4 regions of the Janthinobacterium sp. SUN176 genome follow, and region 4 is predicted to be linked to each of the others. Evidence: predicted binding sites of a transcription regulator. Region 4 holds the regulator's gene; each other region holds the start of a gene.

Region 1 (4,190 bases), on a different contig from region 4:
CCAGTTGCCCGGCAGGCGCTGGTCCACCGAGGTAAACACCGTGTGCTGTTTTTTGGCCCAGGTGCTCCATGGCGCCGTCCAGCTGGTGTTGCGCGGCAAATTGGCCAGGCTGCCGTCCGCGTTCCAGTAGGGCACGGCGCCCCAGGTGGCACCCGTGGGCTCGTTATCCTGGAAGTCGACGCCGGCCGTCAGCAGGGTGCCGGGACGCAGGTCCGCCTCGACGATGAGCATGCCGACCGTCTTGCGTTCGTGATACATGTCCAGGTAGGAATCGCGTTTTTGCCAGGCCAGGGCCGTGCGCGCACGCACGCTGCCCTGCGCGTTCAGCGGCGTGGACAGGTCGGCCTCGACGCGCTGGTCATCCCAGCGGCCAATGATGAGGCCGGCGCTGGCCTGGAATTCCTTCGTCGGGCGCTTGCGTATCATGTTGATGGTGGCCGACGGGTCGCCCTTGCCGCCCATCAAGCCGGTGGCGCCGCGCACGACCTCGATGCGGTCGTACAAAATCGTGTCTTGCAGCGGCGCTTGGCCGCCGCGCGCCATGCCGTCGATCTGGATATTGTTGATGCCGAAGCCGCGCGCATAAAAGGTCGTGCGCTCCGTGTCATTCTGGCCAACCTGGATGCCCGTCGTCTGCGCCAGCGCCTGGTCCAGCCGCACGGCGCCCAGGTCGTCGAGCAACTGGCGCGTGATGACGCTGACCGATTGCGGCGTTTCGCGCAGGGACAGGTCCATGCGCGTGGCGCTGCGCGCTTCGCCTGTCGTGTACGACTGCGTGCCTTCCGTACTGGCCATCGACTGGCCCAGCACGGTGACGGCCGGCATGGTGACGTCGGCCGCGGCGGCGTCGGCGGCCTGGGCCGGCAAGACGGTGCCGGCGGCTAGGCTCAGCAGGGCGACGTGTAACAGGCGGGGGAGGGGGCGCAAGGCGGGCTGGCGCGAAGGAGGGAAGACTGTCGTCGATTGCATCATTTTCCTGGCATATTGTAGTTGTGTGTTTTCCTATCTCGTCTGGCGAGGTGCGCAGTAGCTGGGGGATGGCGTGACGCTGGCCCGTGGTCTGGCTTGGATAGCAGTTCCACCGCAAGGCCCGGCGCGTGCGGGCAGTGGAAAAGAAGGGCGCGCGATTCCCTTCACTTATGTGAATAAGAATCATTATCAATATAAGTGGTATTTGTTAAATAATCAAGCGTGCGCACCAAAAGAGTGCGGATAGGCCAAGGACCGCGCATGGGCTGGCCTTCTGCGATAATGCAGGCGCTGATAAAATATTTTCCTCATTGAAAGAAATGCATGCGTACATGGATCGCTTGTGCCGGATGGTTGTGTGTCGTGTCGCTGGGCCAGGCCCAGGAGCACGCGCCGCCGGCTATCCCCGCGCCGCTGCAGAGCGCCAGCGTGCCGCCCGCCGCCGTCGCGCCACCGCCGCTCGTGCCGCCACCGCCCGTGCCGTCCCCCCCTGCGCCAGCCACGCCCGTGGCGCCAGCGGCACCGGCGGGCGCGGAGGAAACCTTGCCATCGCAAACGGTGACGGTCACCGCCAGCAGCGACGCCAAGGCGCCGCGCGTGCGCTTCACGGCTTACCGCGACAGTTATCTGACGGCCCGGAAAGTGTGGCAAGTGTCGAGCGGCAGCGTGGTCATGGCCCTGCGCCTGATTCCGGCCAAGCTGAGCGCCACCATCGACGACGTGCGCGTGGCCTTGCAAGGCAATGGCGCGCCCATGCCGATCAAGGTGTCCGACGGCGGCGTGTTCGTCGTGCCGCTCAACGAAGACATCGCCGCGCAGGACGGTACTTTCCTGGTGAATAAGAGCAGGGGCGAGTTGACGGCGAATATCGTGCTCCAGCCGTCCGTGGCGCGCGATGCCTGGAACGTCAAGCGCGTGGGGCAGGTCTTGCAGGACGCCCGGCGCGCCGTGCGGGCCATCACGCCGTGGTACAAGCGGCCGTTCGCCAGCGATGTGCAATCGCTGGCGTTTTGCGCTGCCGAGCGGGGCAGCGCGCTGCAACTGGTCGAAGGCGAGCAGCTGATCGCCACCCTGCCCATGAACGAGGCAGCCGTCAATGACATCAACCAGCCCGTGTTTTGCAAGATTTTCGATGGCGAAGACAAATACCCGGGCCACTACCGCGTCGTCTTGCCCGAGCAAGCCACGGTGCTGCTGCTGTAGAAGCTAGCTAGGCTGGCGCTGCACCAGCTCCAGCGCCGCCGCCAGGGCCAGGTCCATCGTGGCCTGGTGAAAGATCAGCCATTGCGGCAACAGCGACAGCGCGTGGCGCCCCTGTTCCAGGTCGCCTTCATCGACGGCGGCCCAGGCATGGTGCAGGCCGCTGAGCACGCGCGCATGCTGTTCGCGGTGGTTGGCCAGCGAGGGAAAGGCGATTTGCTCCATCAAATCCTCTTCTTCGCGGAAATCGCGTTCGACGGCCGCGATCAGCTCGCGAAACGCCATGCTGAAATGCTGGTCGCTCAACTGCTGCAGCCGCGCCAGTTCCTGAAACAGCGCCTCATGCGCCTCGTCGATGACGGGAACGCCCAGCGCCATCTCATCCTTCCAATCCGATTTACCCATGCTGATGCTCCAGGTTAAGTCCGTCACGGTGCGAAGCGGACTGTTCCAGTTTGGGCGCAGCAAAGGTGGAAATCCATGATCTGGATCAAAAGTACGGCGAAGAGGGGGAGCAAATCAAGGCAAAAATAAATGGGAGGAGAGAACAAATCCCCACCCGCAAAACAAAGCGGTTTCAACGATGCAATCCACTACCGAGCGCCGCTGAAAAACGCCGCTGGCAAGGCGTCTTTGACGCAGACAGTACGCGAGTACGGCAAGTCAAAGCAACGCAGTCAGCGGTGTTTTCTCAGCCGCGCGTATTGCTATTGCTTGGGCCAGTGGGCCCACATGCCTTGCGCATCGACATTCGGCACCTGCAACTGCTGCCCGGCGGACGTCTGCATCGCGTCGCGCAGCACGAGGGGTACGAGCAGCAAGGCCGACAGGGCAAGGCAAGCCAGCACTTTGAGCGTCAACATGGTCGTCTCCCGGTGTCCCGGCGGCGGCGCGGGGATGCGGCGCCTGCCGGTCACTTCCTTATGTACTACCATGCTTGCAGTTTAGTTCATCTGATTGAAACTTCAATTTATTGCTGTGATGCACCGCACCAGTTCGCCCATTGCCAGGAGCTTATTTCGCCTTGCGGCTGCGCCGCGGCTTGCCTGTCGGGGGCAGGAAGGAATCGAACCACACTTGCGTCAATTGCCGCGTATTTTTCGCCGCTTCACGCTTGACGGCGGCCGTCGCATGGCCGCGCGCCGTGTTGGCGATGCGGTTGGCGGCGCTCAGGTACATGCTCATCCAGGGGTTTTTCATGGGAAGCCTCGCAGACAGTGGGTGGGGCGGCGCGGGTTTGTCGCCCGGCCGCCATGCCCCCACTGTAGTCCGATGGCTGGCGCCGACCGTGCGCCGGCCCACATAGCCGGGCGGCGCCGGCGATGGCTTGAGCCAGTTCAATACACGTCGCGGCGGTAGCGTCCGGCCGCCAGCAGGGCGTCGAGTCCTTCCTGGCCCAGCATTTCTTGCAGTACAGCATCGATTCCTGCCGCCATGCCTTGCAGGCTGCCGCACACGTAGACGATGGCCCCCTGCGCCAGCCAGTCGCGCAGCGTCCCGGCGTTGGCGCGCAGGCGGTCTTGCACGTATTCACGCTTGCCGGCATCGGCGCCATCGCGCGAAAAGACGCGGTCCAGGCGTGCCAGGTGGCCAGCGTCCAGCCAGCCTTGCAACTCTGCGCCGCAGACGCTGTCAAAAGCTTGCTGGCGTTCGCCGAACAGCAGCCAGTTGCGGGCCAGTCCCGCCCGCTGGCGCGCGCGCAAGTGCGAGCGCAGGCCGGCCAGGCCGGAACCGTTGCCGATATAAATGCAGGGCACGTCGACCAGGGCAGGGGCGAAGGCCGGATTGGCTTGCAGGCGCAGGCGGACGGCGGCGTCCAGCGGGGCGAAGCGCGTCAGCCAGCCGGAGCCGAGGCCATGGCCTTGATTCTCCTCGCCCGCATGGCGTTCCTGGCGCACCAGCAACTGCAGTTCGCCATCGGACGGCAGCGAGGCGATCGAGTAGCTGCGCGGCGCGTGATGGGCATTGCTGGCATCGCCATCGCTGCCGTCCGCATTGCAGGGAATGATTTCCGCCAGCGC
Region 2 (4,190 bases), on a different contig from region 4:
GCCAGCAAGGACAGCGCGGTCGCCAGCGACCACGAATGGGCGATCAGCGGCTCCAGGGTGGTGGCCAGCGCGTCGCCCGTTTGCGACAGCGCATACACGGTACCCAGGGCGCCGACGGCCACTTCGCGCGCCGCCATGCCCGGCACCAGCGCGATGCAGATCTGCCAGTTGAAGCCGATGGGCGCGAAGATCACTTCCAGGCCGCGGCCCAGGATGCCGGCCAGGCTGTAGTAGATCGGCGGATGGATGGCGTTATCCGGCGCGCCGGGGAAGGTGCTGAGGAACCACAGGATGATCATCAGGCTCAGGATGATGGTACCGACGCGCGTCAGGAAGATCTTCGCGCGCTCCCACAGGCTGACGGCCAGGTTGCGCAGGTGCGGCCAGTGATAGGCGGGCAATTCCAGCATCAGCGGCTGGTTGCCGCGCACGCCCATGCCGCGCTTCATGACCCAGGCCACGGCCATGGCCGAGATGATGCCGGCGAAGTACAGCACGAACAGCACCAGGCCTTGCAGGCTCAGATAGCCCCATACCTGGCGTTCCGGGATGAAGGCGGCGATGATCAGCGCATACACGGGCAGGCGCGCCGAACACGTCATCAGCGGCGCGATCATGATGGTGACCAGACGGTCGCGCGGATTCTGGATGGTACGCGCCGCCATCACGCCGGGAATGGCGCAGGCAAAGCTCGACAGCAGCGGGATGAAGGCGCGGCCGGACAAGCCCACGCCGCCCATCAGGCGATCCAGCAGGAAGGCGGCGCGCGGCAGGTAGCCGCAGTCTTCCAGGCTCAGGATGAAGAAGAACAGGATCAGGATCTGCGGCAGGAACACCAGCACGCTGCCGACGCCGCCGATGATGCCTTCCACCAGCAAGCTTTTCAGGTGACCATCTGGCATGTTCGCCGTCAGTACGGCGCCCAGGTGGCCCACGCCATCGGTGATCATTTCCATCGGCGTGGCGGCCCAGGCAAACACGGCCTGGAAGATCAGGAACATCAGCACGGCCAGGATGATGGGACCGAACACGGGGTGCAGCACCACGTCGTCGATCTTTTCCGTCAGGTTGCCCTTGTCGCTCGTGTCATTGCTGACGGCGGACAGAATGCGGCGCACTTCGCGCTGGGTTTCTTCGACGGTGACGGCATCGATAGCCGCCAGCGGTTTCGCTTCCACGGCCGGCAGCGGCAGCATGGCGTCGATGGCGTTCAGCAAGGCTTTTTCGCCATCGTGCTGCACCGCCACGGTTTCCACCACGGGCATGCCCAGTTCCTGCGACAGTTTCACCGTGTCGATCAGCATGCCGCGCTTGCGCGCCACGTCGGTCATGTTCAGCGCCAGCAACATGGGCAGGCCCAGGCGCTTGACTTCCAGCACCAGGCGCAGATTCAGGCGCAGGTTGGTGGCGTCGACGACGCAGATGATGGCGTCCGGACGCGGGTCGCCGCGGCGCAAGCCGCCCACCACGTCGCGCGTGATGGCTTCATCGGGCGTGGTGGCCGACAGGCTGTAGGCGCCCGGCAGATCGAGCAGGCGCACGGGCTTGCCGGCTGGCGAGGTGAAATGGCCTTCCTTGCGCTCGATGGTCACGCCGGCGTAGTTCGCCACTTTCTGGCGCGCGCCCGTCAAACGGTTGAACAGGGCGGTCTTGCCGCAGTTCGGATTGCCCAGCAAGGCAATTTGTGGCTGATGCGGCGGCTTGTGCACGCCTGCATCCACGATAGTTTCGACAGCACCCATGGTCATTCCGGTTGAAGCAGCGGTTGAATCGTAATCAGCGCCGCTTCGAAGCGGCGCAGTGCGAACGTGGCATTGCCGACCTTGATGGCCAGCGGATCGCCGCCGGGAATGCCGCGCTTGAGCATGCGGATTCGTTCGCCGGGAACGAACCCCAGCTCCATCAGGCGGCGGGCCAGGTCGACGCCGTCCTCCGTCTGTCCTGCCGTGTGGGGCGTGATATGCAACACCGTGCCGCTCTGGCCGACTGCCAGCGCATCGAGCGTCATCATGGGTGGAACTAGAGTCATGAGCAAATTCCGTTCAAATTAAGAACACCTGATACCGGCGACGGCGCAAGGCGCCTTGCACCGGTTCCAGGTTTGTGAGGTAAAACGCAACTGTTGCGCATTACCGACAAGCGGCCATTCAATCTGTCCAGACGGCGACCGTCCGAGACAATACCAGCATTATAAACATGAATGCGAATAGTTTTTATTTAGCCCGGAGAGCCGCCCCCATCAAGGGCTGCGTCATTCGGAAACATGGCCTGTGAAGCTGCGGCGCCAGGCCGCCAATTGCCGCACACTTGATCAAAATCACTTGCATTGTCCCCCGCTTTGCGCGACAATGAAACGTAATGATAATGATTCTCATTAAAACACTAGCAACAATGCTTTCCAGCACTAGTGTCTGTTCATCCTCTAGCCAGAAGGTGTATCAATGATTGTATGTGTCTGCAACAACATATCTGATCGTGAAATCCGTCAAGCCGTCGATCTTGGCCTGTCCAGCATGGCCGAACTGCGCCGCGACCTGGGCGTGGCCACCTGCTGCGGCAAATGCCACACCTGCGCGCGGGAAGTGCTGAACGATCACCTGAACGCCACCGTGGCGCTGCAAGAAACCGTATTGATGCGAGCTGTACTGACAAACTAAAGAAAGCGATGAACGCCATGACGATGATGCCCCCGCCCGTAACGGTGCAGGCCGTGCAGCAATTTGCCGACTTCGACAAGAAGCGCAACAAATTCGCGCCGCTGATGGCCATCGTCGTCCTGCACATCGCCGGCTTTTACGCCATCCAGAGCGGCCTGCTGAGCCGTGTGGTCACGGCGGCCATGCCGACCATCACCACCATCAGCATCATCGCCCCGCCGGCGCCGCCCAAGCCGCCGGCGCCGTCTGTACCGAAAACCGTGGAATTGAGCGCCCCCGTGCCGCGCGCCGTGATCCCGCCGCTGCCGCTGATCGCCGTGGCGCCGAGCGAACCGACGATCACGCCGCCGCAGCCGACGCGCGCCGAAGCGGCACCGGTTGCCACCGCCGCACCGACAGCGCCATCGACACCGTCGCCGACGCCTCCGGCGCCGTCGACGCCGCGCACCGTCAGCAGCGTCGAATACATCAAGGCGCCGCAACTGATCTACCCGAATCTGTCGCGCCGCCTGGGCGAAAGCGGCACCGTGGTGTTGCGCATCCTGATCAATGAAAAGGGCTTGCCCGAGCAAATCCTGATCCATAAATCGACCGGCTACGGCAACCTCGACGAAGCGGGCCGCCAGGCCGCCCAGCGCGCGCTGTTCAAGCCGATGATCGAAAACGGCAAGCCTGTTCCCGTGTACGTGTTAGTACCGCTGACCTTCCAACTGAGCTAGCCTTCCGGCGGCCCTTGCGCCGCTGCCAGCCCGCAAGCACCGCACCCTGTGCCCTGCTTGCTTTTTTGCGCCCTGTTTTCTGTACCAGTCAAGCAACTGCTTGTTTCAGTCTGCCAGCCTACATCCCCGGGCCAGGCAGACTTTTTTTTGCGCGCTACATCTCCGCCCACATCCTGAGCAGGTTGTGATAATGCCCCGTCAAGCCCACCGTCGCCGGCGAATCGCCGTGTTCTCCGCGCACGCTCTGGATGTTTTGATCGAGCTCAAACAGCATGCTGCGCTTCCAATCCTCGCGCACCATGCTTTGCGTCCACAGGAAGGAGCAGATGCGCTCGCCGCTGGTGACGGGCAGCACCTGATGCACGCTGCTCGACGGATACACGATCACGTCGCCGGCCGGCAATTTCACTTCATGCGTGCCATACGCGTCGACCACCACCAGCTCGCCGCCTTCATACTCGTCCGGCTCGCTCAAAAACACGGTCGACGAGACGTCGGCGCGCATCGATTGCATGCCGTTTTTCGGCGTGCGGATGGCGCCGTCGATATGCAGGCCATAGTGCTCGCCGCCCGCATAGCTGTTGAAGAACGGCGGCAGGATGCGCAGCGGCAGCACGGCGGAAAAGAACAGGGGATTGGCCATCAGCGCGCGGCTGACGATCTCGCCCAGTTCCAGCGCCAGCGGCGAACCTTCCGCCAGCTGGCGGTTGCGCTTGACTTGCGCGCCTTGCGCCCCGACGCTGGCGCGCCCGTCGACCCAGTCCGTCTGCGCCAGGCGCTGGCGAAACTGCGTGACCTGTTCCGGCGTCAGCAC
Region 3 (4,190 bases), on a different contig from region 4:
ACCAGATGGCGAGGCAGCCGTCCGGATGCGCGCGGGCCCAGGCGGGCAGGTAGCGGTCGCGGAAGTAATCCCAGATGGATGGCGTGCGGAAGAACAGGGTGTCGTTGGTGGTCACCAGGTCGATGAAATGGGCCACCTCGTCGCGGTCGCTGGCCACGCGGTCCAGGTAGGCCTGGTAGCTGTGCAGGGACAGCGCCTGCAGCCGTGGCTGCAAGCGCCGTTCCAGCAAGACGCTCTTGCGCGCCGTCATGGCGATGCCCGTATGCTGGCGCACCAGCGCGATCAGGGTCGTCAGCACCTCGGGCGTCAAGGTGGCCGCGTGGCTCATGGCCTACACCACGAAGCCGGAGACAGTCTGGTTCAGGCTGCCCGCGCGCTCGTTCAAGCCATCCGTCGAGCGGGCGATGCTGTCGCAGTTGGCGGCCGACTTTTCCGTTTCCTCGGCAATGTACTGGATCGCCGTGGAGACTTCGCGCGCCGTCAGCAGCTGCTCGTTGGCCGCCTTCGAGATGTCCGAGATGGCCAGGGTGGTCTTCGCCACGCCCGAGACGATCTTGTCGAAGGCGTCGCTGGCCTGGCGGGAGATTTCGCTGCCCGTCGAGACGCGCTTGACGGATTCGTTGATCAGCTTGGAAATTTCCTTGGTCGCCTGCGAAGAGCGCTCGGCCAGCTTGCGCACCTCGTCGGCGACGACGGAAAAGCCCAGGCCGTGCTCGCCCGCGCGGGCCGCCTCGATGGCCGCATTGAAGGCCAGCATGTTCGTCTGGTTGGCGATTTCGCTGATCACCTTGACGATTTCGCCGATGTCTTCCGACGAGCGGTTGATCAAGTCCATCGCTTCGATCGACTTGGCGACGGCGCGCGCGCCCGCTTCCGCTTCCTGCTGCGTGGCTTTCGCCAGGTAATCGGCGTTCGAAGTGTTTTCCGCGATGGAATTGATGGAAAAGGTCAGGCCGTCGATGGAGGCGTTCATTTCTTCCACCGTGGCGCCCAGCGCCTGCGTGCCCACGGCCACGCCCGTGGCCCGTTCCGCGATCGCGTGCGAGGCGTCGGCAAAGCCGTTCGCCGCCGACACCACGTTGCCGATCACGCCGCGCAAGTCGATGATCATCTTGCTGATGCCGCCGGCCAGCAGGTCGATCGGCTCGTCGCCCTCGGGCACGATATTGCAGGTCAGGTCGCCTTGCGCCGCGCGCGCCACCGATTCGAGCAGGGCATTGACCTTGCGGCTGTCGTTGGCGGCCTTGGACTGGATGCTGTTTTCCAGGTTCACCTGTTCGCTGATGTCGATGGCGAACTTGACCACCTTATACGGCTTGCCGTTGAGGTCCAGGATGGGGTTGTAGGTGGCTTGTATCCACACCACCTTGCCATGGTTGCCCAGGCGCTTGTAGCGGCCCGCGTCGAATTCGCCGCGGTTGAGCTTTTGCCAGAATTTCTTGTACTCGGCGCTGCTCGCATACTCGGGTTCGCAAAACATGCGGTGGTGCTCGCCCTTGATATCGCTCAAGTCATAGTCCATGACGGCGAGGAAATTGTCGTTCGCGTCCAGCACATTGCCCTGCATGTCGAATTCGATTACGGCCTGCGCCTTGCCGATGGCGCTGACCTTGCCTTCGTACTCGGCGTTGCGCTTTTTCAGGGCCGTGACGTCGCTGGCGAACTTGACCACCTTGAAGGGCCGGCCTTCCGTATCGAAAATGGGGTTGTACGAGGCGTTGAGCCAGATTTCGCGGCCGTCCTTGGTGACGCGCTTGTATTCGCCCGCGTCGAACTGGCCTTGCCCCAGCTTGTGCCAGAACTGCGCATAGTCGTCGCTGTTGGCGTAGTCGGGCAGGCAAAACATGCGGTGGTGCTTGCCCTTGATCTCGTCGAGCGTGTAGCCGACGGACTTGAGGAAATTGTCGTTGGCGTCGAGGATGGTGCCGTCGAGCCGGAATTCGATCACGGCCTGGGCCTTGCTGATGGCGTCGATCTTGCCTTCGTAATCGGCGTTGCGGCGCTTGGTGGCCGTGATGTCGGTGGCAAACTTGATGACTTTATATGGTTTGCCGTCCGCGTCGAGGATGGGGTTGTAGGATGCGTTGATCCACACTTCGCGCCCATCCTTGGCGCGGCGCTTGTATTCGCCATGGTCGAACTCGCCGCGTCCCAGCTTGGCCCAGAAGTTGCTGTATTCATCCGTCTTGACATATTCGGGGTCGCAGAAGATGGCATGGTGCTTGCCTTGCACTTCCGCCAGGGTATAGCCGACGACGCGCAGGAAATTGTCGTTCGCATGCAGGATGGTGCCGTCGAGTTCGAATTCGATCACGGCCTGGACACGGTTCAATGCAGTATTTATCGCTTGTAAGTCCAGATCCTGGGAGTGGCTGACATGGCTGGCTGCGTCCATAGTATTTCCTTCGGGGTGAGAAGAGGAATGGGAACGATAATGCCGCTGCTATTACTTTTACTGCTATCCATAAAAGGCAGCAATGTTATTGCCGCGGTCGACATCTGGTGATAATCGGTGAGAATGTGCGCGCAGAGCGGCCGCCAGTGTTTTTCCTGCGGTATGCCTTATTGTAGATAAATTGTAGAGTATTGATTTGTATCAACAATTTTATTATTCCTCAGCATCTGGCGAAAAACAAGGGGCGGGAATAAATAATGTAAAAACTGTCGTAATTGGCCCATGCCGGCATATAACAAACGCATTTCCTTGCATAATAAAACGGCGTTATTATTATTGTGCTTTTATTATTTAAATGAATATTCAAGTGATAGCTTCTACTGGACCTTGCTGCATGCAGCAGAATCTTTCCGCAAATGATGTTGTACCATGGCGTACCATGCTGGCGCCGGCGCGCGCACGACAAAAATAATACGAGCGTTCTTTTATGCGGTATAGTGCAGCTTCATCCCTTGCAACCACCTCATCGCCAAGCAAAAACCTATAGACCAACAAGGAAGAGACATGAGTGCTGAATATCAAGTGAACGGCGCCGTTGCCGTCATTACCCTGGCCAACCCGCCCGTCAACGGCCTGGGCCTGGCGACGCGCACGGCCGCCGTGGCCGGCATCCGCCAGGCGCTGGCGGACGAGTCCGTCAAAGCCATCGTCATCACGGGCGCCGGCAAGGCCTTTTCGGGCGGCGCCGATATCAAGGAATTCAATTCGCCCAAGGCGCTCACGGAACCAACGCTGCACACCTTGATCAATGTCGTCGAGCAATCGACCAAGCCCGTGGTGGCAGCCATCCACAGCGTCTGCATGGGTGGCGGCCTGGAGCTGGCGCTGGGCTGCAACTACCGCGTGGCCGCGCCTGGCGCGCAGATGGCCTTGCCGGAAGTCAAACTCGGCATCTTGCCGGGCGCGGGCGGCACGCAGCGCCTGCCGCGCGTGCTGGGCCTGGAAATGGCCTTGAACATGATCGTCTCGGGCACGCCCGTGGCGTCCGAAAAACTGGCCGGCACGGCCCTGTTCGATGAAGTCATCGCGCCCGGCGCGGACTTGCTGGCCGCCGCCGTGGCCTTCGCCACGAAAGTGGGCGACGTGCGTCCGCTGCCGAAAGTGCGCGAGCGCAAGGTTGACTACCCGAACCACGAAGCGTTCCTGCAATTTTCGCGCAATACCGTGAAAGCCATGTCCGGCCCGTTCCCCGCACCGCTGAAATGCGTCGATGCCGTGGCGGCCGCAGTGACGATGAAATTCGACGAGGGCTTGAAGTACGAGCGCGAACTGTTCATGCAGCTGGTGCAGTCGCCGGAATCGAAAGCCCTGCGCCACGCCTTCTTTGCCGAGCGCGTCGCCAGCAAGGTGCCCGACGTGCCGGCCGACACGCCCGTGCGCACCATCGCCAGCGCGGCCATCGTCGGCGCCGGCACCATGGGCGGCGGCATCGCCATGAATTTCGCCAACGCGGGCATCCCCGTGACCTTGCTGGAAACGAAGCAGGAAGCGCTGGACAAGGGCCTGGCCACCATCCGCAAGAATTATGAAAACACGGTCAAGAAGGGCAAATTGACGCAGGAGAAGGCCGAGCAGCGCATCTCGCTCGTTTCCGGCACGTTGGCGTATGCGGACATCGCGCAGGCGGACATCGTCATCGAAGCCGTCTTCGAAGAGCTGGGCGTGAAGGAAACTGTCTTCAAGCAGCTGGACGCCGTCATGAAGCCGGGCGCCATCCTCGCCTCGAACACCTCGA
Region 4 (4,190 bases):
TGTGCGTGCAGGTGTGTCCGACCGGCATCGATATCCGTAACGGCCTGCAGTATGAATGCATCGGTTGCGCCGCTTGCGTCGATGCCTGCAACAGCGTGATGGACAAAGTCGACCGGCCACGGGGACTGGTACGCTACAGTACCGACCATGCGATGGAAAACAACTTCAATTCGAAGCAGATACGCCAGCGCGCCATGCGCCCGCGCGTCTTGATCTACACTTCCATCCTGGCCCTGATCATCATCGCCGTGTGTACTTCGCTGGCCCTGCGCACGCCTCTGAAAATGGACGTGATCCGCGACCGCGGTTCCATGGGACGCGAAGTGGAAGACGGCATGATCGAAAACGTCTACCGCCTGCAGATCATGAACACGTCGGAGCAAAGCCAGCATTTCAAAATCAGCGCTTCCGGCTTGCCGGGCCTGACCTTGCTGACGCGCGAAGAAGTGACCTTGCAGCCGACGGAAACGCTGGGTTGGCCGATCCGCCTGCGCGTGCCGCACGGCGTGGGAGAGAAGGGCTCGAACAAGATTGCGATCGAATTGCAATCGCTGGACGACCCATCGCTGCATGTGCGTGAAAGCGCGGTATTCATCGTGCCGCGTTAACAAGGAAAGGCGGACGGGGACCGGGTGCCCTCGCCGCCGCCACGAAGTTGCAGGAAGGCCGGTCCCCATGCGGGGACTGGCTGATTAAACAGGAGAAATATCATGTCCGACAGTCTGAAACTGCAAGCACCCGTTGCACCGTGGTACAAGCATCGCTGGCCATGGCTGCTGATGATCGGCCCCGGCCTGTCCGTGGTCGTCGGCAGCTTCATGGGCTATATCGCGTTTACGCAGCCCGATGCGCTGGTGGTGGGCGATTATTACAAGCAGGGCAAGGCGATCAACCAGGATTTGAAGCGCGACACGATCGCCAGCGACCTGGCGATGGATACGCGCCTGTCGTATGACGTCGCTGCAGCGCGCCTGACCGGTTCCGTGCACAGCTTCGGCAAGGCCTATCAAGCGCCTTTGCAGCTGCACCTGGCGCATGCGACCCTGCCGGAAAAGGATATCAAGGTGCTGGTGCAGCCCGACGCAGCCGGCAATTTTTCCGTAGCGCTGCCGATGCTCGAGCGCAGCCGCTGGCAAGTGCTGGTGGAAAACGACAAACGCGAGTGGCGCCTGTCCGGCATCTGGACCTGGCCCCTGCAGCGCAGCATCGCGCTGCATGCGGATGAAGAGCTATAACGTACAGCGCCGGGAAAACCGTAGCGAGCGGCAGTGATTTGTGGTTGAGAAGCGCAGCTGTGCTATAGCACAGCGAGCATCGCAAGCCGCAAAGCGCGACGCGCAGCAGGTTTTGACGGTGCTGTTACTTGCAGACGTCCGTGCCGGCCGTAATGGCTTTCAGCTTGGCCGGCTGCAGGATTTCAATTTCCCGGTTCGAGACGCGCAGCCAGCCTTCCTTCTTGAACTTCGACAGCAGGCGGCTGACGCTCTCGATGGTCAGGCCCAGGTAGTTGCCGATTTCCTCGCGCGACATGCGCAGCTGGAAATTGCTGCCCGAATAGCCGCGCGCTTCATAGCGCGACGCCAGGTTGACGATGAAGGCGGCAAAGCGCTGCGTCGCCTGCATGTTACCCAAAAGCAACATGACGCTTTGCTCGCGCGTGATTTCCTGGCTCATCATGCGGTGGAAATGGCGCAGCAGGGTCGGCATGTTGCCCAGCAATTGTTCCAGGCTGGAAAACGGGATTTCACACACTTCGCTGTCTTCCAGCGCCACCGCATTACAGTGGTGGCGGTCGGCGCTGATGGCGTCCATGCCCAGCAGTTCACCCGCCATCTGGAAGCCCGTCACCTGCTCTTCGCCGCCCGGATTGATCTGGTACGTCTTGAAATGCCCCAGGCGGATCGCATACAGGTTCTGGAACGAGTCGCCGATACGGAACAGCGAGGCGCCGCGCACGATCTTGCGGCGGCGGCCGATGATCTGATCCAGCCTGTCCATGTCGCCCACATCGAGGCCCATCGGCAGGCACAATTGATGCATGCTGCAGGTCGAGCATCGCGCACGCAACGCCTCCACGTTCACGGTGGGCAAGGTTGGAGTGAGTAGCGCTTCAGTCATGTCGGTACCTTTTAGAAAATGCAACAACAAGTTTACTGCATACAGCCGCATACAGGGTTGCCGTATGCCAATTTCACCGTAAATTCGGCGAATAAACGACGTCCAGCCTTTAATTATATGGCAACATCGTCAAAAGCCCGTACGGGGCGGGCAATTTGCGCGGCGGCGCTTGCCAAGCTGGGGCATTGATAGGAAAATTCCTGACAGCATTATCTGCCGCCTGTGCCGCCCGGTACTGAAAAGGAAATCATGAAGCCTCTCGGCATTAAAGCAAAAGTCGCGCTGGCCACCAGCCTGACCTCGATCGCCATGATCGCGCTGGTCACCATGATCCAGGTGCAGCACATGCGCGACGACTTCACCCGAGTACTGCTGAGCCAGCAATCGTCCCTGATCAGCCGCACCGCCGCCGAACTCGACGACAAGCTGGGCATGCTGCTGCAGATCGTCACCCTGACGGCCAGGCAGCAGCCGCCGGAATTGATCGCCCGGCCCGCCCAATTGCGCGAATACTATTCGCGCCGCTCGATGCTGGTGCTGTTCGATGACGTGCTGGTGCTCGACGCGCATGGCGCCGTCGTGGCCGACATGCCGGAAGTAGCGGGGCGCGCCGGCATCAACGTCGCCGAGCGCGAGTATTTCCAGACCGTCCTGCGCACGCGCCAGCCCATGATCACCGAACCGATGCTGGGCAAGTCGAGCGGCATGCCCATCGTGCAGATGGTGGCGCCCGTGCTGGCCGCCGATGGCCAGGTGGCCGGCGTCGTGATCGGCGTGCTGCGCCTGTACAAGGACAACCTGCTGGGCCGCCTGCGCTCGGAAAAGATCGGCAAGAGCGGCTATTACTTCATCCTCACGCGCGGCGCCGTGCCGCGCTACGTGCTGCATCCCGATACCAGCCGGCTGCTGCAACCGCGCCAGCCGAACGCCAACCTGACGACCACCCGGCTGCTGAAGGAAGATGGCGAAGGCAGCATGGTCAGCACCAACAGCCGCGGCATCACGGCCGTCAACAGCTTCAAGCGCCTGAAATCCGTGAACTGGCTGCTGGCCGCCTCGCTCCCCGTCGAAGATGCCTTCGAACCGTTCGATGGCGTGCTGTACCGGCTGGTGCTGTGGAGCATCCTCGCCTCGCTGCTGGCCGCCTTCGTGCTGGGCTGGGTCACCGTGCGCCTGCTGTCGCCGCTGGTGCGCCTGCGCGACACCCTGCAAGCCCTGCGCACCAGCGGCAGCCGCTTCACGCCCGTGCCGGTGCAGCAGCGCGACGAAATCGGCGAACTGACGGAAGCGTTCAACGGCCTGATGAGCGAACGCGACCGTCTGCAGCAGGAACTCGAATCGCGCGCGGCGGAGCTGGAACAGGAACGCGACCGGGCCGAGGCGGCCAACCGCGCGAAGAGCGATTTCGTGGCCAACATGAGCCATGAAATCCGCACGCCCCTCAATGCCGTGCTGGGCATGGTGTATTTGCTGGGCAATACCAGACTCGACACGGAACAGCGCAAGTATCTGACCATGGTGCGCGTGGCGGGCCAGTCGCTGCTGGGCATCCTCAACGACGTGCTCGACTATTCGAAGATCGAGGCACGGCGCATGGAATTGTCGCCCGTCGAATTCGACCTCGACGAAGTCATGAATACCCTGGCCACGACGATGACGATGAATGCGGGCGAAAAGGAGCTGGAACTGGCCATCGCCGTCGAGCCCGACGTGCCGCGGCGCCTCGTGGGCGACGCCCAGCGCCTGCAGCAAATCCTCGTCAACCTGGCCGGCAACGCCATCAAGTTCACGGAGAGCGGCGAAGTGGTGGTGGCCGTCAGCCTGGCCGAGAGCGAGAGCGGCCGCGCCTGGCTGCGCTTCGAGGTGCGCGACACGGGCATCGGCATGACGGAACTGCAGCAACAGCAGCTGTTTGCCGCGTTTTCCCAGGGCGACCAGAGCATCACGCGGCGCTTCGGCGGCACGGGCCTGGGCCTGGCCATCAGCAAGCAGCTGATCCACATGATGGGCGGCGACATCGCCGTCGCCAGCAGCGAAGGCAAGGGCAGCCGCTTCTGGTTCAGCGTGCCCTT

The links. The regulator FNR, encoded in region 4, switches genes on or off when oxygen is low (the NO sensors DNR and NnrR bind a similar motif). The targets are predictions, from matches to a motif close to TTGATNNNNATCAA.
Region 1: O3299_RS03745 (bacteriohemerythrin) is a predicted target of FNR. The motif match lies at 2,650-2,663, and genes of this name have one in related genera.
Region 2: O3299_RS18950 (FeoA family protein) is a predicted target of FNR. The motif match lies at 2,308-2,321, and genes of this name have one in related genera.
Region 3: O3299_RS07670 (PAS domain-containing methyl-accepting chemotaxis protein) is a predicted target of FNR. The motif match lies at 2,587-2,600, and genes of this name have one in related genera.

Annotation. Positions count from the first base shown of each region.
Region 1 covers NZ_JAPWIA010000001.1:800,694-804,883, forward strand. Annotated here, with positions in the region: gene O3299_RS03735 (TonB-dependent siderophore receptor) at 1-969, opposite strand, end outside; gene O3299_RS03740 (hypothetical protein) at 1,294-2,172, shown strand; gene O3299_RS03745 (bacteriohemerythrin) at 2,176-2,574, opposite strand; gene O3299_RS03750 (hypothetical protein) at 2,877-3,032, opposite strand; gene O3299_RS03755 (hypothetical protein) at 3,184-3,369, opposite strand; gene O3299_RS03760 (sulfite reductase flavoprotein subunit alpha) at 3,507-4,190, opposite strand, start outside.
Region 2 covers NZ_JAPWIA010000001.1:4,191,101-4,195,290, forward strand. Annotated here, with positions in the region: gene O3299_RS18945 (ferrous iron transporter B) at 1-1,742, opposite strand, end outside; gene O3299_RS18950 (FeoA family protein) at 1,745-2,029, opposite strand; gene O3299_RS18955 (bacterioferritin-associated ferredoxin) at 2,442-2,657, shown strand; gene O3299_RS18960 (energy transducer TonB) at 2,675-3,376, shown strand; gene O3299_RS18965 (Fe2+-dependent dioxygenase) at 3,531-4,190, opposite strand, start outside.
Region 3 covers NZ_JAPWIA010000001.1:1,697,876-1,702,065, reverse strand. Annotated here, with positions in the region: gene O3299_RS07675 (protein-glutamate O-methyltransferase CheR) at 1-328, opposite strand, end outside; gene O3299_RS07670 (PAS domain-containing methyl-accepting chemotaxis protein) at 332-2,332, opposite strand; gene O3299_RS07665 (3-hydroxyacyl-CoA dehydrogenase NAD-binding domain-containing protein) at 2,960-4,190, shown strand, end outside.
Region 4 covers NZ_JAPWIA010000002.1:67,952-72,141, forward strand. Annotated here, with positions in the region: gene ccoG (cytochrome c oxidase accessory protein CcoG) at 1-608, shown strand, start outside; gene O3299_RS19625 (FixH family protein) at 711-1,235, shown strand; gene fnr (fumarate/nitrate reduction transcriptional regulator Fnr) at 1,360-2,118, opposite strand; gene O3299_RS19635 (response regulator) at 2,368-4,190, shown strand, end outside.